Regions from separate parts of the Streptomyces sp. RFCAC02 genome, predicted to be linked through region 2. Evidence: riboswitches for the same ligand, from Rfam matches in the RefSeq annotation. Region 2 holds a riboswitch; the other holds the start of a gene.
The links. Region 2 has a riboswitch for ZMP and ZTP ahead of EMA09_RS03920 (bifunctional 5,10-methylenetetrahydrofolate dehydrogenase/5,10-methenyltetrahydrofolate cyclohydrolase). Riboswitches for the same ligand answer to the same signal wherever they lie in the genome.
Positions count from the first base shown of each region.

Region 1: another riboswitch for ZMP and ZTP. It lies ahead of EMA09_RS25400 (glycine hydroxymethyltransferase); the one in region 2 lies ahead of EMA09_RS03920 (bifunctional 5,10-methylenetetrahydrofolate dehydrogenase/5,10-methenyltetrahydrofolate cyclohydrolase).

Region 1 covers NZ_SAUH01000001.1:5,488,412-5,498,684, forward strand. Annotated here, with positions in the region: gene EMA09_RS25380 (helix-turn-helix transcriptional regulator) at 1-92, shown strand, start outside; gene EMA09_RS25385 (alpha/beta hydrolase) at 117-1,037, opposite strand; gene EMA09_RS25390 (carbohydrate kinase) at 1,189-2,091, shown strand; gene EMA09_RS25395 (dodecin) at 2,109-2,330, opposite strand; ZMP/ZTP riboswitch at 2,440-2,531, shown strand; gene EMA09_RS25400 (glycine hydroxymethyltransferase) at 2,554-4,005, shown strand; gene EMA09_RS25405 (endonuclease V) at 4,011-4,697, shown strand; gene EMA09_RS25410 (tetratricopeptide repeat protein) at 4,834-8,193, opposite strand; gene EMA09_RS25415 (RIP homotypic interaction motif-containing protein) at 8,197-8,562, opposite strand; gene EMA09_RS25420 (acetyl-CoA C-acetyltransferase) at 8,752-9,966, shown strand; gene EMA09_RS25425 (3-hydroxyacyl-CoA dehydrogenase NAD-binding domain-containing protein) at 9,988-10,273, shown strand, end outside.
Region 2 covers NZ_SAUH01000001.1:877,067-887,339, forward strand. Annotated here, with positions in the region: partial or broken gene EMA09_RS03885 (metallopeptidase TldD-related protein) at 1-824, shown strand, start outside; gene EMA09_RS03890 (hypothetical protein) at 1,111-2,334, shown strand; gene EMA09_RS03900 (helix-turn-helix domain-containing protein) at 2,610-3,368, opposite strand; gene EMA09_RS03905 (DUF4097 family beta strand repeat-containing protein) at 3,594-4,265, shown strand; partial or broken gene EMA09_RS03910 (ATP-binding cassette domain-containing protein) at 4,292-5,233, shown strand; gene EMA09_RS03915 (ABC transporter permease) at 5,230-6,021, shown strand; ZMP/ZTP riboswitch at 6,130-6,217, shown strand; gene EMA09_RS03920 (bifunctional 5,10-methylenetetrahydrofolate dehydrogenase/5,10-methenyltetrahydrofolate cyclohydrolase) at 6,240-7,094, shown strand; gene EMA09_RS03925 (glycosyltransferase) at 7,127-8,002, opposite strand; partial or broken gene EMA09_RS03930 (inositol monophosphatase family protein) at 8,099-8,881, shown strand; gene EMA09_RS03935 (MerR family transcriptional regulator) at 8,956-9,723, opposite strand; gene EMA09_RS03940 (alpha/beta fold hydrolase) at 9,747-10,273, opposite strand, start outside.

The DNA.
Region 1 (10,273 bases), 4.6 Mb from region 2:
TGTGCGCGACCGCGGAACCCCACCGGAAGACCGGGGTGTTCCTCGATCAGCTCCGCCTGCTCGACAGCCTGAAGGACGAGGAGACGGACTGATCTCCACGCCGGCCGGGCGCGGGGTCATCCCGGCACGTGGGCGTCCAGCCAGGCGATGAGGTCCTCCTCGACCTCGGCGCTGTTGGTCTCGTTGAGGATCTCGTGGCGGGCGCCCGGGTAGGCCCGCCACGTCAGGTCGCGTGTGCCCGCGTAGCGGAAGTCCTCCAGCAGTTCGTAGACCAGGGTCATGCCGCTGTGGCACGGGTCCTGGTCGCCCACCGCCATGTGCACGGGCAGGCCGGGGGGCACGCGTGCCTGGCGGGCCGGGTCGTTGATCGTCCGCACACCCAGCACCCAGTCGAGGGCGAGGCCCGCACTGAACGGGAAACCGCAGTCCTCGTCGGCGACGTACCGGTCCACCTCGGCCTCGTCGCGCGACAGCCACTCGAAGCCGGTCCGGTGCGCGTAAGGGGCGTTGAAGGACGCGAACAGGTCGCCGACGAACGACGATGCGGCCGACCGGCCCCCGACCTCGATCTCCTCCCGGAGCCGCTGGATCGCCCCTTCCGTCTCGCAGCCCGGCAGGGAGCGGAAGGTCCCCGACAGGATGAGCCCCGCGAGCGTATCGCCGTACGTCTGTGCGAAGTCCCTGGCGAGCTGGGACCCCATGCTGTGGCCGAGCATCACCAGGGGAACGCCCGGCAGGTCCGCGCGGGCGCGGGCCGCGACGGCCGCGAGGTCGGTGACGACGGCCCGCCATCCGGAGTCGCCCACGACGCCCCGGCCGCCGGTGCGGGGCGCGGTCGCGCCGTGACCGCGGTGGTCGGACGCCACGACCGCGTAACCGCGGGCGGCGAGCCCGCGGGCGAACCGGTCGTAGCGCCGGGCGTGCTCGGCCGCGCCGTGCACGATCTGCACCCAGGCGCGGGGCGGCGCCGCGGAGGGGAGCCAGGTGTAGGTGGCGATCGGCACGCCGTCGGGGGCCGGCGTGACGCCGGCGCGCATGCGCCCGGCCGGTCCGTCCCCTGCGGTGCGCGCGCTGTCCTCGGTCATCGCTGCGTCACTCCTCGTCGAGTCCGGGGGAGAGTGCGGCAAGTATCGTGCGATCGGCCCGCGGTGTCGCGCGGGAGTGATGAGGAAGGATCGGGGTGGTTCCGTGAGCGGGTCCGGGAGCCGGGTCACAGTCGTCGGCGAGGTCCTGGTGGATCTCCTGTGGCGTGCGGGCGAAACGGAACTCCGCGCCGTCCCGGGCGGCAGCCCCGCCAATGTCGCGGTCGGCCTGCACCGTCTCGGCCGCCCGGTCACGCTCCTCACGGCGTGGGGCGACGACGCGCCCGGCGTCGTGGTGGCCGAGCACCTGGCGGGCATCGGCGTGGACGTGCGGCGCGTGCCGTCGGGCACCGACCGCACACTGCTCGCCCTGGCACACCTGGACGGGGACGGCGGTGCGACCTACGACTTCCTGGGGGGCTGGGACCCGCGGGAACTGTCCGTGCCCGGTGACACCGCGGTGCTCCACACCGGTTCGCTCGCCGTCGTGGTCCAGCCGGGTGCCGACCGGGTGCGGGAGCTGTGCCGCACCCTGCGGCGCGGCGGCACGACGGTCGTCGCCGACCTGAACGTGCGGCCCGCCGTCCAGCCGGACCGGGACGCCTACCGCGCGGCGTGCCGCGATCTCGCCGGTTCGGCGGACGTGCTCAAGGCCAGCGAGGAGGACCTGGCGTGGCTGTTCCCCGGCCTCGCGCCCGCGGACGCCGCGCGGGAGCTGCTCGCCGAGGGACCCCGGCTCGTCGCCGTCACGCTCGGCGCGGAGGGCGCGATCGGCGTCACGGCGGCGGACGAGGTGCGCGTGGCGGCGCCGCGGGTCCGCGTCGTGGACACGGTGGGCGCCGGCGACACGTTCCAGGCGGCCCTGCTCGACGCGGTCGCCGAGCAGGGCGGCCCGCCACGGGGGCCGGAGGCCCTGACGGCCGTGCTCACGCGGTGCGCGAGGGCCGCCGCGATCACGTGCACCCGGCCGGGGGCCGACCCGCCCACCCGGGCCGCCCTCGGCGCCTGACGCCGTCCGCCGGCACGTCAGGCTTCCGCCTCGTCCTCCAGACGGAAACCGACTTTCAGGCCCACCTGGAAGTGCGCCACGCGCCCGTCCTCGATGTGCCCGCGCACCTGCGTCACCTCGAACCACTCCAGCATCCGCAGGGTGCGGGACGCGCGGTCGACCGCGTTGCGGACGGCGTCGTCCACACTCTCGGTGGACGACCCGACGATCTCCGTCACCCGGTAGATGTGTTCGCTCACGATGGCCTCCCGGAAGCTGTCGTCACCGACACCGCTCCTCCACCGTGCACCCGCGGCGTCCCATCCGCGACCTCGGCCGCCGTCCCGCGGGGCACGCGATGCTACCCTCGCTGCGGGCCGTGACTGGCGCGTCGAAGATGGACAACCATCGGGGAGCGGCCCCCGCCGAGCGATGAGGAGCCGTGCGCCTGGGCCGTCGCGACTCACCTCTGGAGGCCCCGCAGTGACCGCAGATTCCACGACATCCGCCACGGCGTCCACGGCGTTCCGCAGCAGCCTGGACGTGATCCGCGGTGTCGAGCCGAGGATCGCCGACGCCATCGGCCGCGAGATCGAGGACCAGCGTGCCTCGCTCAAGCTCATCGCCAGTGAGAACTACGCCTCCCCGGCGGTGCTCCTCACCATGGGCAACTGGATGAGCGACAAGTACGCCGAGGGCACCGTCGGCCGCCGCTTCTACGCGGGCTGCCGGAACGTCGACACCGTCGAGTCGGTGGCCGCCGAGCACGCGCGCGAGCTGTTCGGCGCCCGGCACGCCTACGTCCAGCCGCACTCCGGCATCGACGCGAACCTCGTGGCGTTCTGGGCCGTTCTCGCCGCCCGGGTGGAGAGCCCGGCGCTGGAGCGCGCCGGTGTCCGGCAGGTCAACGACCTGACCGAGGCCGACTGGTCCGCGCTCCGCCGCGAGCTGGGCAACCAGCGCATGCTCGGCATGTCCCTGGACGCGGGCGGTCACCTGACGCACGGCTTCCGGCCCAACATCTCCGGGAAGATGTTCGACCAGCGGTCGTACGGCACGGACCCGGAGACGGGGCTCCTCGACTACGACCGGGTGCGCGAGGCGGCGCGCGAGTTCCGTCCGCTGATCCTCATCGCCGGGTACTCCGCCTACCCGCGCCGGGTCAACTTCCGCATCATGCGGGAGATCGCCGACGAGGTGGGGGCCACGCTCATGGTGGACATGGCCCACTTCGCCGGCCTGGTGGCGGGCAAGGTCCTCACCGGTGACTTCGACCCGGTGCCGCACGCCCAGATCGTCACCACCACGACCCACAAGTCCCTGCGCGGCCCGCGCGGTGGCATGGTGCTGTGCGACGACTCCCTCGCGGACCAGGTGGACCGCGGCTGCCCGATGGTGCTCGGCGGTCCGCTGCCGCACGTCATGGCGGCGAAGGCCGTGGCCCTCGCGGAGGCGCGGCAGCCGGAGTTCCAGGACTACGCGCAGCGCGTCGTGGACAACGCCCGCGCCCTCGCCGAGGGGCTGATGCGGCGCGGCGCGCGCCTGGTCACCGGCGGCACCGACAACCACCTGTGCCTGATCGACGTGTCCGGCTACGGGCTCACCGGGCGCCAGGCGGAGGCGGCCCTCCTCGACGCCGGCATCGTGACCAACCGCAACGCCATCCCGCGCGACCCGAACGGCGCCTGGTACACCTCGGGCATCCGCATCGGCACGCCGGCGCTCACGACCCGGGGCCTGACCACCGATGGCATGGACGAGGTCGCCGCTCTCATCGACACCGTGCTCTCGCGCACGAAGCCCGGCACGGCCAAGAGCGGTGCCGCCTCCAAGGCGACCTATGTGCTGGAGGAGGGGGTCGCCGAGCAGGTCGCCGACCGCGCCGCGGACCTTCTCGCCAAGCACCCGCTGTACCCGGGTATCGACCTGAGCTGAGCGGCGTGTCTCCCTTGCAGCACACCACTCCGGCCGGCGAGGACGAGGCCGTGGCCGTGCAGCTGAGGCTGCGCGAGGCCACCGTCCTCGACTCGTCCGGACCGGCTCCCGGGCTGGCCGGCACCCTCGTGGCCGGGGTGGACGTCGCCTACGACGACGGCAGGGACCTCGTGGTGGCCGCCGCCGTGGTCCTCGACGCGGTGACCCTCACCGTGGTCGAGAGCGCCACGGCGGCGCGGGCCGTCCCGTTCCCCTATCTGCCGGGCCTGCTCGCCTTCCGCGAACTGCCCGCCGTCCTGGACGCCCTGGGTGCCCTGCGGCACACTCCCGACCTCGTGGTCTGCGACGGTTACGGTGTCGCGCATCCACGGCGTTTCGGGCTCGCCTGCCACCTGGGGGTCCTCACGGGGTTGCCCGCGATCGGGGTGGCGAAGACCCCGTTCCTCTTCCGGTACGGGCCACCGGGGCCACGGCGCGGTGACGCGGCTCCGCTGCTGGACGGTGACGAGGAGGTCGGCCGCGCCCTGCGCACCAGAGACGGGGTGAAGCCCGTCTTCGTGTCCGCCGGGCACCGCACGACGCTCGCCGACGCGTGCGCCCACACCCTGCACCTCACGACGCTCGGCTACCGGCTGCCCGAGACGACGCGGGCGGCCGACCGGCTGTGCCGGCAGGCCCTGCGCGACGCCTGAGCCACCGCCCCGGCCGCCGCCGGCCCGTGTGTTGATCCCCGCAGTGCTGCCCATGGCGCGGTCCCCTTCCTGCTACATCACTTACGGTGACCAACGTAGCCACCATCGTCACCGTGCGCAACGCTTCGCTCGTTTTTCACTCCGGAGAGTGATGAACGTGCTCGGAGTCGCCGCCTGCGGCACGCGCGGCCTTCCCCCGGCTCTCCAGCAGGCCGTGGAACGTGACGGCCTCCCCCTCGGCCCCGGTCGCGTCCCGTTCCCGCAGCCCCGCGATGTACGCACGCGTGGCGTCCGTGACGTAGTGATCCGGCCCCAGTGCCCGCACACAGTCCGCCAGCAACGCGTCGAACGCGGGAAGCCCCGACGCCGGATCGCCGTCGACATGGCTCCGCATCTCGGCCAGGCATCCCCGGATCATCAGGGTGGCGAAGTGCTCGGGACTCCAGATCCGCCGGCCCGCGGTCAGCACCCGCTCGTACGTCGCGGCCGAACGCGCGTATTCCTTCGCCTGTGCGAGCAGCCCCGCGTAAGTGGTGCGAGCGACAAGGGTCTCCATGTGGTCAGGCCCGAGCAGCCGCTGGTAGTCCTGCAACAGCTCCCCGTACGCAGCGGCCGCCCCCGCCGGATCTCCGGCCTCTCCCCGCGCGGTGAGCACTCGGCCGCGCACATCGAGTGTCCTCGGATGCTCCGGACCGAGTACCCGCAGGTGGTCGGCGAACAGCTCCTCGTGGTCCGCGACCGCATCGGCCGGGTCCGCGTCCTCGCTCCGCAGGTCGGCCAGGGTGCCGCGGGCGCGCAGGGTCTCGGGATGGTCAGGACCCAGAACCCGCCGCCGCACGTCGATCAAGTCCTCGTAGGCCGCCGCGGCCCCCGCCGTGTCACCCGCCGCGCGCCGGTTCTTCGCGACCACCTGCAGGGCGTGCAGCGTCTCCGGATGCGTCGGCCCCAGCACACGCCTGCAGGCGCCGAGCACGTCCTCGGCCTCCGGGACGGCTCCGTCCGGGGCATCGGCCTCGCTCCGCCAGTCGGCCAGGTCGGCCCGTACGGCGAAGGTCTGCGGATGCTCGGGACCCAGCACGCGTACGAAGTCGGCCAGCAGACCGGCGAACTCGCGCGCCGCCGCGGCGGGATCACCGATGGCGCCTCTGATCCCCGCCAGCATGCGGCGCTGCATGAGGACCCCCGGGTCGTCCGGACCCGCGGCGGCCACCAGCTCGGGAAGCAGTTCCTCCATGGCGGCGGCGGCCCCGGCCGGGTCACTCTCCAGCAGGGCGGTCTTCCACGCCGCGATCAGGACGCGGTGGGTGATGGTGAGCGGGTGGCCCGCGCCGAGGAGCTGTTCCATGCCGGCCGCCGCTTGCTCGATCGCGGCCATCGGCCCCGCCGGATGGCCCGCCTCGCTGCGTCTCAGACCGAGGTCGAAGCGCGCTGCGGAGACGTCGATATGGTGAGGGCCGAGCACGCGCACGGAGTCGTCGAGCAGCGCCTCCAGGTCGGCGATCGCCCCGGCGGGATCTCCCGCCGCACCCCGCCAGTGCGCGAGCTGCCTCCGGACGGACAGAGCGTCGCGGTGGTCCGCGCCGATCGTCGCCAGACAGTCGGCGAGAAGTTGCTCGCACGCGGCGACGGCCCCGGCCGGATCTCCCGCGTCCCCCCGCAGATCCGCGAGCTTCATACGGACGTCCAGGGTGAGGGAGTGCGACGGCCCCAGCGCCCGCAGGCAGTCGCGCAGCAGTTCCTGGCACAGCGCGGTCGCACGCGCGGTGTCCCCCGTGTCGTTCAGCAGCTTGGCGACGTGGAAGCGGATGTCGAGGGTCTCGCGGTCCCGCGGCCCGAAGACCCGGACGCAGTCGTCGTACAGGCGGTCGTACGCGGTGAGCGCGCCCGCCCGGTCGCCGCCCTGCGCCCGCGCCGCGGCGATCTCGCGTCGCGTGTCCAGCGTCCTGGGGTCGTCGGGGCCGGCGAGGCGCAGGAAGTCGGCGAGCAGGTCCTCGTACGCCGCCACCGCGCCGGGCGGATCCCCCGCGAGCGCCAGGAAACGGACCGCGTTGCTGCGTGACGCGAGGGTACGGAGGTGGTCCGGGCCGAGGTACGCCGTGGCGGCCGAGGCGAGCCGTCGGTAGTGGGCCATCGTGGCGTTGAGCAGCCCAGCGGTGCCGAGACTCTGGCCCGCCCTCAGCAGAACGGGGTGGACGTCACCGCCCGACCACAGCAGCGCACCCCCGTGGTCCTGCAGCGCCTCGGCGTTGGCACGGAGCAACTGCCCGAAGGCGTACTCCCGCTCGGTCCGGGGCCACATCTCGTGCAGCGCGTCGGCGGCCCTTCCGACGACCACCGACTCGCGCCGGGGGCCGAGCTGTTCGCGCACGGTCCGCTGGACGAGCCCGTGCACCTGTACGGGGGCGCCGTCCGGACCGGCACTGACCAGGCTGAGCCGGTGCAGGCACCGCACGGCACCGCGCGCGTCCTCCGCGTCCACCTCCCGGCCGCCCCGGGCGGCGGCCAGGAACGCCCGTGCGGCGGCGGTCGTGTACAGGCCGGCGGGAATCCCGTTCGGACTGAGCACACTGGACAGTTCGAGGACCGGCCGGGCCAGACCCGCCGGGTTGAGCCCGTCGGCCAGCTCGATGGAGAGTGCCCAGGCCGCGGCCACGGTGAGCCGCTGCTGGTCGGGCAGGGCGGAGGCTTCCGGCAGCAGGCTGTCCAGACGGCGCGCCCGGTCGGCGAGCCTGGCCCGGTACGCGCCGCACCCCATGTCCTGGTCCAGCATGTACGCGCACGCCTGCGCGAGGGCCAGCGGCAACCGCCCGAGGTCGTCGGCCAGTTCCCCGGCCTCCGTGAGCCGGCCGGGATCACCACCGAGCCTGCGGGTCAGGTAGCCGGCCGCCTCGTCGGGCGTGAAGAGCCCCACGTCCACCAGCCCGCGCCCCTCGCCCGCCAGCGCGGCGTCCTTGCGGCGGGTGGTCACCAGGGTGGTGCCACCGGGCCGCTGCGGGGGCCACAGGCCGTGCAGGTCCCCCGGCGCGGTCACGTCGTCCAGGACCACCATCCACCGCCGGTCGGTGCGCTCCAGCCAGGCCACGAACCTGGCCGCCGCCTGGTCGGCGTCGGCGACCTGGCCGGGGCACACGTCCGCCGCCGCCTCCGCGTACACCGCCACGACGGCCTGGCGACTGGCCGCCGGCACCCACACCAGCAGGTCGAGATCGCCCCGGGCCTGCGCGATGCGCGCCCAGTGCGCGGCCAGTTGGGTCTTGCCCACACCGCCGAGACCGGTCAGGACATACGTCGTCACCGGCTCACCGGCAGGAGGATCGGCCAGGTCACCCCGATCGTGGAAGCACGCCGCCGGCGGCGGAACCACCCCGACCCGGTGCGGCCACTCGACATGGTGCGCCGGCAGGACGTACGTGTTGTGCTGGACGCCGCTGCCGATCAGCACACCCTGCGCATGGCGCAGATCGATCCTGCCTCCGGACTCGTCCTGCCCGTCCACGCGTCAGGAGAACGTGTTGTGCTGCTCGTTGTGGTCGCCGACCTGGACGCCCCTGGCATGCCGCAGATCCACCGGAGGCTCCCCGGGCCGCCCCTCCTCCCGGCCGATAGCGCGCAGCACGTCCCGCGCCGCGGCGAGGAGGCGGGCGTCATCGGCGGCCCCGGCCTCCGTCAGCGCCTCCTCCAGGGACGCCTGCCACGCCCCGGGATCGGCCGCGTGCCGGTCGAGCGTCTCCTCCGCGCCGCGGCGCCCCGCGAACAGGCGGCGGACCGACTCCCGCAGAGCCGTGTACGCGTCCTGGACCGCGGCGGAGGCCACGTCCTGCGCGGCGGCGGCGGCCCCCGCCGCCAGGGCACTCGCGATCACCATCACCGGGTCCATGTTCCCCCCACGTCGGCACGGTTGCCCCAGTATGGCCCGCGGGGTACGCCTTGGCCAGGGCACCGGCCGCGGTGGCTGTGGCCCCGCCCGCCGTCACGGTGGGACGCTTGAACCCCGGACCCGGCGGACCGGGACGACGGCGCCCGGCCGTCCGTGCCCGAGGAAGGAAGCGGACCCATGACCAGCGAGGCGTACCTGTACGACGCCCTCCGCACGCCCCGCGGACGCGGCAAGGCCGGCGGCGCGCTGCACGGCGTCAAGCCCGTCGATCTCGTCACCGGCCTCCTGCACGCCCTGCTGCGCCGCAACCCCGGGCTCGATCCGGCCGCGATCGACGACATCGTCCTCGGCGTCGTCTCCCCGCACGGCGACCAGGGCGCCGACATCGCGAAGGTCGCCGCCCTCGCCGCCGGCCTGCCCGACACCGTCGCCGGGGTGCAGGTGAACCGCTTCTGCGCCTCCGGACTCGAAGCCGTCAACACGGCCGCAGCCAGGGTCAGGGCCGGCTGGGACGACCTGATCCTGGCGGGCGGCGTCGAGTCCATGTCCCGGGTCCCGATCGGTTCGGACGGCGGCGCGTGGATGAACGATCCCATGACGAGCCTCCGCGCGGGCTACGTGCCGCAGGGCATCGGTGCCGACCTCATCGCCACCCTCGGCGGATTCGACCGCCGCGCCGTGGACGAGTACGCCGCGACCTCGCAGGAACGGGCCGCCCGCGCCTGGAAGGAGGGCCGCTTCGCCCGGTCGGTCGTGCCCGTCACCGACGGGGCCGGCCTCACCGTCCTCGACCGCGACGAGCATCCGCGGCCCGGTACGACCGCAGACAGCCTCGCCGCGCTGCCGCCCGCGTTCGCCCGTATCGGCGCCGAGGGCGGCTTCGACGCGGTCGCCCTGCAGAAGTACCACTGGCTCGAACGCATCGAGCACGTCCACCACGCGGGGAACTCCTCCGGCATCGTGGACGGCGCGGCCCTCGTCGCGGTCGGCTCGCGCGCCGCGGGCGAGCGCCACGGGCTCACCCCCCGCGCACGCGTCGTCTCCGCCGCGGTCACCGGTTCCGAGCCGACCATCATGCTCACCGGCCCCGCGCCGGCGACGGCCAGGGCACTCGCCCGCGCCGGCCTCACGATGGACGACATCGACCTCGTGGAGATCAACGAGGCGTTCGCCGCCGTCGTCCTCCACTTCCTGCGGGAGACCGGCGCCGATCCGGACCGCGTCAACGTCAACGGCGGCGCCATCGCGCTCGGCCACCCGCTCGGCGCGACCGGCGCGATGATCCTCGGCACCCTCCTGGACGAGCTGGAACGCCGCGACCTCCGCCGCGGACTCGCCACCCTGTGCGTGGGCGGCGGCATGGGCATCGCCACCGTCATCGAACGCCTCTGATCCCGACCCGAAGGACTCACCGTGCCGGAACACGACGCCCACGGAACGATCCACTGGCACCGCGACGCCGACGGCATCGTCACCCTCACCCTCGACGCCGCCCGGCTGCCGGCCGCCGTCGCGGACGCCGCGTTCGCCGACGCCCTGGGCGCCGTCACCGACCGGCTCACGGCCGAGGTCGCGACCGTCCGCGGCATTGTCATCACCTCGGCAGGCGACGCTTCCGCCGGCGGCGCCCCGGCCGAACTCCTGGCCGCAGGCCCCGAGGACGCCCGGCGCGTGTTCGACCTCGCCCGCCGCGTGACCC
Region 2 (10,273 bases):
CGGTGGACGACTTCGCCGCCTGCGACCCGGTGGCGCTCGACGCGGCGCTCGCGCGGCGCCTGGCGTGGGGCGACCGGCGCGTCGAGCTGCCGGCCGGGCGGTACGAGACGCTGCTGCCGCCGTCGGCCGTCGCGGACCTGGTCGCGTTCCAGCAGTTCAGGGCGGACGGCCGGACCGCGCACGAGGGCCGCAGCGTCTTCAGCAGGCAGGGCGGCGGCACGCGCGTCGGCGAGCGGATCGCGCACCTGCCCGTGAACCTGTGGTCCGACCCGTCGGCGCCGGGCCTCGCGTCGAGTCCGCACCTGATGGTGCACAGCTCCGTGAGCGCGATGATGCCGACCACCTCGGTGTTCGACAACGGCCTGCCGCTCGGCCGTTCGGACTGGATGCGGGACGGTGTGCTCACCGGGCTCGTCACCTCGCGGCACACGGCCCGCCTCACCGGCCTGCCCGTGAACCCGCTGCCCGGCAACCTGCTGCTCGACGCGGGCGGCACCGCCTCCCTGGACGAGCTGGTCGCCCGCACGGAACGCGGCCTGCTGCTCACCTCGCTCTGGTACATCCGCGAGGTCGATCCCCGCACCCTGCTGCTCACGGGGCTGACGCGCGACGGCGTGTACCTGGTGGAGGACGGCGAGGTCACGGCCGAGGTGAACAACTTCCGCTTCAACGAGTCCCCCGTCGATCTGCTGGCCCGCGCGACCGAGGCCGGGGTGCGTGAACGCTGCCGGTCCCGCGAGTGGGGCGACGACGCGGCCCGCGTCGCCATGCCGGCGCTGCGTGTCCCGGACTTCAACATGAGCACGGTCGCCACCGGCGTCTGACCGGCGGCGGGCCGCCCGGACGGCCGGGGCCGGTGAGCCTTTGCGGTGAATGGCCACCCCGCAGGGTGCTCACCGGCTGCGCACGCTCCGGTCACGGGTTGTGCTGGTGGTGCCGGGCGCCGCGCATGGATCGCGCGCGCCGGTTCCCTTCCCTCTCACCCCGAGTGGAGCGTGCGATGACACGTGTGCGGTTGCGAATGCCGCCGTCCTGTCGAGTACCGTGCGGCGGACGGCGCGAGAACGCGGAAGACAGGGGCGGGGCGGCCACCATGGGCGGCTGGCCGCGGTGCTTCTCGCCACTGTCCTGCTGGGCGCCGGCGCCGGTGTGGCACCGGCACGGGCGATGGGGACGGTCTGCATGGTGAACGGCGTGCCGCAGGTGGCCGTGGAGGCGAACGGCTTCACGATCTCGGGTGTGGCCGGGCAGGACAACGAGATCGTCTGCTCCTGCGCACTGGCCGATGGGGAGACGATCGCTCTGGGCAGCGGCGGCACGAACACCCTCACCGTCACGGGGACCGTGGCCGGGACGGTCGTCGCGGGCGGGACGATGGACACGATCGAGATCCTGCCGCTGGTGGGCGAGGGCATCGCGCCCACGGGCACGGTCGAGCTGGCGGGCGACGCCGCGTCACTGACCGTCGTGGCGGGCGCGGGCGCCCCGTCGGCAACGGCGCCGGACGGCAATGCGGGCACGATCACCGTGACGGCCGACACGGCGGACATCTCCATCAGCGGGGGCGAGGGCGCGGGCGCGTCCGGTGGAGCGGCGAACTCGGGCGGCATCGAGGCGGGCGGCGCCGACGCCACCATCGACCTGACCGGCGGCGCGGCCGACAGCGGCAGCGGCGGGGCCGGGAGCACGGGCACCGTCACGGCGGGCGAGTCCGGCACCCTCACCGTCACGGGCGGCACGGGCACGGACGACGCCACCGGCGGTGACGGGAACACCGGCACCATCACGGCCGGGGACGCGTCGCAGGGCACCACGGTCATGACCGTCGCCGGCGGCGACGGTGTCGGCGGCGGCGCCGGGAACACCGGCACGATCACCGCGACCAGCGCGTCCCCCGTCTCGATCACCGTGGCGGCGGGCGACTCGACGGGCAGCGCGGCTCCGGCCCCCGAGGCTGCGAACACGGGAACGGTCGAGGGCGGCCCAGCCGGGGACGACATCGACGTCCTGGGCGGCGCGAGCACCGGTCCGCAGGGCGGTGACGCCAACGGGCCGGGCGGGAGCGTCGATGGCGGGGACGGCGGCGACACCATCACCCTCACGGGCGGCACGGGCTCCGAGGAGGGCGGGACCGCCAACGCGGTGGACGCGACCGTCGCCGGCGCCGGAGGGGACGACACCATCGCACTGACCGCCGGGCTGCCGGTCGTGTCCAACACCAGCGACGCAGGCACGGTGGACGCGGGGCCGGGCCTCAACACCTGCCTGCTCGATCCGGTCTCGTCCATCGGAACCATCACGAACTGCCTGGTGGACTGCCTGCCGGAAATCTGAACAGCACCTTCGGCGGCGGGCGGGGACCCCCACGTCCGTGACTCCAAGGACATCGAGGGCGACCGGCTCACTGTGGGCCGTGCTGCCTGGTCCTCCTTCATCGGCCAGCTTCACCACTGCACTCCCCGATTCGGGCCGTCCAGCGGATTACCCGCAGGACGGCCCGTTCCGCTGCCCAGTCGGAACCGCGACGCCGTGAGACGATTTCCTGACAGGACCTTCATCGGACGTCTTCCCCGATGGTCCGCTCCCCCGAACGGGCAGCGGGCGGTCGGTTATCCGGTGGCGGGGTCCGGGTCGGTGGGGGCGGTGTCCGGAGGTGTTCCGGTGTCCCTGCCGAACAGTTCGCGGGCCTCTTCCGTGGCGCGGATGAGGATGTCGGTCACGAAGTCGTTGAAGCGGGCGATGCCGTCCAGGCGGTCGCCGGCCGGGGTCCCGAGGCCGAAGACGGCGACGCCCTGCCGTGCGATCGCCACCAGCTCGGCCGAAGCCCGCGCGCTGGCCGTCAGCGACTGGTACCAGACGTCGTCGTCGACGACGTAGTGGTCGCGGCGGCGTTCGTCCTGGTCGCGGCGGATGAGGTGCTGCTCCTCCAGGTACGCGACCGCCTTCGACACCGAGGCCGGGCTGACCTGGAGATGCCGGACGAGTTCGGCCGCCGTGCAGCTCCCGGCGTCGGCGAGGGTGAGGCCGGCCAGCACCCTGGCCATCATCTTGGGCAGCCCCGAGGCCATGAGGACGGTGGTGAACAGTTCCTCGAACTCGCGCACGGCCTCGGCGTCACGCCCGTGGGACTGCTCGGGTGCCTGCTGCGCCCGGGGCACGGCCTGCCTGCGGCGCTTGACGCGGCGCTCGGCGGTGCGGTGGGCCAGGTCGGCCCGGTAGCCGGCCGGGCCGCCGTTGCGCGTCACCTCGCGCGTGACCGTCGACGTCGGGCGGTCCAGACGCCTGGCGATCTCCGCGTACGCGAGGCCGTCCGCCAGTCCGGACGCGATCTGCTGGCGTTCCTGCTGTGTGAGCCTGCCTCCCGGCATCCGGGCCTCCTCCATCGTCGGTACGTCACCGCAGCATACCGACCACTCACCGTTAGATTGCAACGACCCAAGCCACTTCGTTGCGTTAAGCGACATTCTCGTTGCAACGAATTCTGCCATCTGACCTGCGGTGATTGAGTTTTGATGCAACGCAAGCGTTGCGGGATCCGTGAATGCAACGTAGCTTTTGCGTCGTCGGAAACAACGAGCCGAAGGAAGAGAACGATGCAGACCTTCACCACCCCCGCCCCCATCTCCACCGTCCTCGACATCCCCGCCGGGCGCGTCCGGTTCATCGCCGCCGACCGCGCCGACACCACGGTCGGGGTCCTGCCGGCGGACGCCTCCAAGGGCCGCGACACGAAGGCCGCGGAGCAGACCACGGTCTCCCTCGCCGACGGCGTCCTGCGGATCGAGGCCCCGGAGGCCAGGAACCAGATGTTCGGCGCCTCCGGATCCGTCGAGGTGACGGTCCACCTCCCCGCCGGCTCGTCGGTCCGGGTCGCGACGGCCGACACCGAACTCCGCGCCAGCGGCCGTCTCGGCGAGGTCTCCCTGGAGAGCGCGCGGGGCTCGGTCGAACTCGACGAGGCCGCCGGCGCCCGTATCACCCTCAGCGCGGGCGACATCTCGGTCGGCCGCCTCACCGGTCCCGGCGAGATCAGCACGCAGAAGGGCGACATCACCGTCGCCGAGGCCGTGCGCGGCACGGTGACCCTCCGCACCGAGCAGGGCGGCATCACGATCGGCGCCGCCGCCGGGGTCTCCGCCTCCCTGGACGCCGGCACCGGCTACGGCCGCATCGAGAACTCGCTCAAGAACGCCGACGGCGCCGCCGCCGGCCTGACCATCCACGCGACCACCGCCCACGGCGACATCGTCGCCCGCAGCCTGTGACCGACAGCTTCCGAGGAGCATCCACCATGACCACCCCGGCCATCGCGGCAAGCGGTCTGCGCAAGTCCTACGGCGACCACACCGTGCTCGACGGCGTCGACCTGACCGTCCCCGAAGGAACGATCTTCTCCCTGCTCGGCCCGAACGGCGCGGGCAAGACCACCGCCGTGAAGATCCTCTCCACCCTGATCCGCCCCGACGCCGGCGAGGTCCGCGTCGGCGGGCACGACATCGCCGCCGACCCGTAGTCCGTCCGCTCCGCGATCGGTGTCACCGGCCAGTTCTCGGCCGTCGACGGGCTGATCACCGGCGAGGAGAACATGCTCCTGATGGCGGACCTGCAGCACCTGTCCGAGCGCGAGGGCCGGCGGGTCAGCGCCGAACTCCTGGAACGGTTCGACCTCGCCGACGCGGCGAAGAAGCCCGCCTCCACCTACTCCGGCGGCATGAAGCGCCGCCTCGACATCGCCATGACGCTCGTCGGCGACCCGCGCATCATCTTCCTCGACGAGCCCACCACGGGGCTCGACCCCCGCTCCCGGCACTCGATGTGGGGCATCATCCGCGAACTCGTCACCGGCGGCGTCACGGTCTTCCTCACCACCCAGTACCTGGAGGAGGCCGACGAACTCGCCGACCGCATCGCCGTCCTCCACAACGGCACCATCGCCGCCGAGGGCACCGCGGACGAGCTGAAGCGCATCGTCCCCGGCGGCCACATCCGCCTCCGCTTCACGGACCCGGCCGCCTACCGCTCCGCGGCCGACGTCCTGGACACCACGTCCCTCGACGACCAGGCACTCACCCTCCGCGTCCCGTCCGACGGGACGCAGCGCGAACTGCGCGCCCTCCTCGACCGGCTGGACACCGCCGGCGTCGAGGCCGACGAACTGACCGTCCACACCCCCGACCTCGACGACGTGTTCTTCGCCCTCACCGGCGACCAGCCCAAGGAGAACGACCGATGAGCACCCTCTCCCTCGCCGTGCGCGACTCCTCCACCATGCTGCGCCGCAATCTCCTGCACGCCAGGCGCTACCCGTCCCTCACCCTGAACCTGCTGCTCACCCCGGTGATGCTCCTGCTGCTCTTCGTCTACCTCTTCGGGGACGTGCTGAGCACGGGCATCGGCGGCGGCGACGCGGACCGCTCCGACTACGTCGCCTTCCTCGTGCCGGGCCTGCTGCTGATGACCATCGGCAGCACCACGATCGGCACCGCGGTGTCCATCTCCAACGACATGACCGAGGGCATCATCGCCCGCTTCCGCACCATGGCGATCCACCGCGGCTCCATACTCATCGGGCACGTCGTCGGCAGCGTCCTGCAGGCCGTCCTGAGCGTCGTCTTCGTCGGTGTGGTCGCCTTCGCCATCGGCTTCCGCTCCACCGACGCCACCGTCCTGGAATGGCTCGCGGCCTTCGGACTGCTCGTCCTGTTCGCCACGGCCCTCACCTGGATCGCCGTCGGGATGGGCATGGTCAGCCCCAACGCCGAGGCGGCGAGCAACAACGCGCTGCCGCTGATCTTCCTGCCCCTGATCTCCAGCACGTTCGTCCCGATCGACGCGATGCCCGGCTGGTTCCAGCCGGTCGCCGAGTACCAGCCGTTCACCCCCGTCATCGAGTCCCTGCGCGGCCTGCTGCTCGGCAGCGAGATCGGCCACAACGGGTGGCTCGCGATCGCCTGGAGCCTGGCGCTGACCCTTCTCGGCTACCTCTGGTCGAAGTCGGTGTTCAACCGCGACCCCAGGTGACCGCCGTGACGGCGCGGGCACGCCCCGCCGCACGGCCACCGCCCCAGGGCGGCGTACCCCCGGCACCACGCCGGAGTACGCCGCCCTTTCCGCGTACGGCTACAGTGCTTCCCGGGCCGTGACTGGCGCTGAGGTGGAGCACCACCGGGGAGCGGCCCGGCGAGATGCCGAATGCCGGTGCGCCTGGGCGAGTGGTCAGCAATGCCCGGGAGACACGAATGCCCGCACAGCTCATGGACGGAACCGCTCTCGCGCGGCGCCTCGTCGAGGAGACCACCGCCGCGGCCGCCGACATCACCCGGCGCACGGGAACCGCCCCCTGCCTGGCGACGGTCCTGGTGGGCGAGGACCCCGCGTCCGTCACCTATGTCCGCATGAAGAGGAACCGGTGCGCCAAGGCCGGCATCGGGTCGCGCCACATCGCCCTGCCCGCCTCGACCACGACGGCCGAACTGGTCGCGACGATCGCGGATCTGTCCGCCGATCCGGACGTGCACGGCATCCTGATGCAGCATCCCGCCGGCCCGCACATCGACGAGCGTGCGGCGTTCGAGGCCATCGCCCCGGAGAAGGACGTCGACGGGGTCACGATGCACTCCTTCGCCGCGATGGGCTTCGGACTTCCCGGGTTCGTGTCCTGCACGCCCGGCGGGATCATGCGGCTGCTCGACGCGTACGACGTCGGCCTCGCGGGCAAGCGCGCCGTGGTGGTCGGCCGCAGCGCGATCCTCGGCAGGCCGGTCGGGATGCTGCTGCTCGCGGGGGACGCCACCGTGACGTACTGCCACTCGCGCACCGCGGACCTGCCGGCGATCGTCCGGGAGGCGGACATCGTCGTCGCGGCCGTGGGCCGGCCCCGGCTGATCCGCGGCGAGGACATCAAGCCCGGCGCGGTCGTGATCGACGCCGGGTACAACGCGGGCAACGTCGGCGACGTCGACTTCGACACCGCCCGCGCCCGGGCCGGCCTGATCACTCCCGTCCCCGGCGGGGTCGGGCCGATGACCATCGCGGTCCTGCTCGCGCAGACCGTGCGGGCCGCCGCACACCAACTGGGGGTGCAGGCGCGCTGACGTCCGCGACCGCCCGCCGGCCCCACGGCACGTCAGAGGATCGGCGGGCGGCCCAGGCGGGTCATGCGCCAGACCGTGCGCCACCGCATCGGGCGGCGCGGGCCGCACGGTGTCCGCAGGCCCTCGAAGAAGCCGCCCCACCACGCCCGCAGACTGCCCGGCGACCGCGTCCGCAGCGTGGTGAGGACGATCCACACGCCCAGGTGGACGGGGACCAGGGCCGCCGGCAGGCGGCGCCGGGCCAGCCAGACGCGGTTCCGCGCGGTGAACCGGTAGTGGCCCGCGTGCCGGGCGGGGGACGTCCTCGGGTGCTGCAGGACGAGGTCCGGCTCGTACAGGATCCGCCAGCCCGCGTCGAGCGCCCGCCAGGCGAGGTCGGACTCCTCGTGGCCGAAGAAGAACTCCCCCGGCCACAGGCCGATCTGCCGGAGCATGGGCATCGAGAGGCCGTGGCCCCCGCCCAGGAAACCGGTGACCTCACCGCCGCGCATCGGATCGGCGGCCCCGGGCCTCGGCACCCAGCGGCGCTCCGTGTGGCCGTGCTCGTCGGCGACCCTGAACCCGACGATGCCGAGCCGCGGGTCCTCGGCGAACAGCCGCCGGACCGTGCGGAACACGTCGTCGGCGACGAGCAGGCCGTCGTCGTCCAGTTCGACCACGACGTCGACATCGCCCGCGTCCCGCAGCAGGCGCAGGGCGACGTTGCGGCCGCCGGGGCAGCCCAGGTTGTCCGTCAGCGGGACCTTCGTGGCGTCCGTCGCGACATCGGTGAGCGGCGTCGCGTTCCCCACCAGCACGACCCGCTCGGCCGCGACGTCCTGCTTCTCCACCGACGCGAGCAGGGCCTCCAGTTCACGCGGACGCGTGCCCATGGTCACGACGACGACTCCGATACGCGGCAGTGACATGAGGGCGAACTCCAGTGGTCGGCGGCGACGCCGATGCTAGTGCCTGATCACCCGTGTCCGCCCTGCTGAGGAGTGCGTGCCATTAGTCTGCGCGGTGTGATCGATTCCGGTTCGGACCCCGACGACACCGAACTCGCCGTGGCCGCCGCACGCGCGGGCGCCGCCATCGTGCGTGCCGGGTTCGGCGAACGGCTCGCCCGCGTCGACAAGGGCGCAGGGGACTTCGCGACCGCCGCCGACATCGAGTCCGAGCGGGCGATCGTGGGTGTCATCCGCGCCGCCAGGCCCGATGACGCGCTGCTCGGCGAGGAGGGCGGACGGCAGGGCGCCGCCGGTGCCGAACGCCAGTGGCTGGTGGACCCGTTGTGCGGCACGCTGAACCACGCCGCCGGCATGCTGTGCGTGGCGGTCAACGTGGCGCTGCTCGGCGGTCCCGCGGCGGTCGCCGACCCCTTCGCCGACGAGGTGTTCCTGACCGACGGCCGAAGCGCCCGCGTCCGGCGCGACGGAGCCGACGCGCCCCTGACACCCACATCGGCCACGCGGCTCGTGGACGTGAACCTGGACCCGCCGTTCCCCGGCGCGCCCGCGTTCCGGGCCACGGACGTGCTGGCCCATCCGGTGTTCATCGAACGGTTCCGGCCCCGGGTCGTCTCCACGTCGCTGGCGCTGGCCTGGGTCGCTGCGGGCAGGCGCGCCGCGTACGTCACGGACGGCGGCGACCTCTCGGAAAGCGTGCACTTCGCCGCCGGCATCGCCCTGTGCCGGGCGGCCGGCTGCGTGGTCACCGGCATCGACGGCGCCCCCGTCGGACAGGGCGCCCGCGGCCTGGTGGCCGCGGCGGACGCCGACACACACGCCCTCCTGATGTCGATCATCCACGGCGCCCCCGGCTCCGGTGACGGCGGGCCGCGGGGCGGCCGGAGGAGGGCACCGCGGCGCCCGGGACGCCGTCAGCGCACGCGCCGGAGTCTGGTCCAGCCGGACCAGCCGCGTTCCTCCAGCAGCTCGATGAGCCTGCGGGCCGGTGGCACGGCGTCGAAGGCCAGCGCGTCCATCAGCCGGGCGAACGACGGCTCGACGCCGGTGTCGTCGACATAGTCGTCGCCCTCTTCGTCGGCCATCTGCGTGAGGTGGGCGGCCAGTTCGTCGGCGAGGTCGGCCAGCAGCGGATCGTCGTCGGGCCGGTCGAGGGCACGGCTCAGGGTCCGGTAGAAGCCGGCGAACCGCGGGTCGGCGATCTGCTCGCGCTTGCGCGCCACCCACTCCGCGACCCGCTCGGGCGAGCGCGCGGCCAGCGGGATCCAACCGTCGCGTTCCACCCGGACGATCCGCTCGTCCACGCCCAGTGCCCGCAGCCGGTCGAGATGCGCGACCACTTCCGGCGGCAGCGCCAGGCCGTCCCCGGCGGCGAGGCGGGCGATCCGCTCGCGAAGGCGCTGCCGTTCCCGGATCTCCGACCGCAGCCGCTCGTCGATCGAGGCGACCGCCGTGGCGAACTCCTCCTCACCGGCCCGCAGCAGTTCCCGGACGCGCGCCAGCGGGACGCCCGCCCCGGCGAGGGTGCGGATGCGGATGAGTTCGACGACGGCTCCGGCGTCGTATCGCCGGTAGCCGGCGTGGTCACGCTCGGGCTCCGGCAGCAACCCCCTGGCGTGGTAGTGCCGCACCGCGCGCACCGTCACCCCGGCGTACGACGCCAGCTCGCCGATGGTCAGCATGGATTCGGTCCCCCGGTGTCTGCTCAGCGGGCCGGACGGTACGCGGTCCCGATGATCCGCGCGATCTTCGGGGCGTGCGTGAGGACGAGCCCGTGGTCGGCGTCCAGCCAGGTCGCGGACACGTGCGGCCGCTCGCGGACGAGGCGTTCGGCGCCCGCGCGCCAGAGCCGGTTGTGCCGCGGAGCGCGCCCCTCGGTGCTGTCACCGGCGATCGCGGTGGACATGATCATGGTGATCGGCCGGTCGATGCGACGATACCGGTCGAGGAGCGAGGAGCGGACCACGTCGACCTCCAGGTTCAGGGCGTGGATCTCCTCGGCGGTGAGCAGCACCCGCCGTGCGGCGTTGCCGATGTGCCCGGTCGTCTGCCGCGTCGCCAGGTCTTCGGCCAGGGCGCGGAACGCCGCCGTGTCGGCCTCGGTGATGAACGGCTCGGGGAGCGGGTTCGCCCCGTCGACGAGGACGAGACCCGCGAAGCCGCCGGGATGCGCGGCGGCATGGTGCACGGCCAGGTCCGCGCCCAGGGAGTAGCCCACGAGCAGGGGCGCCT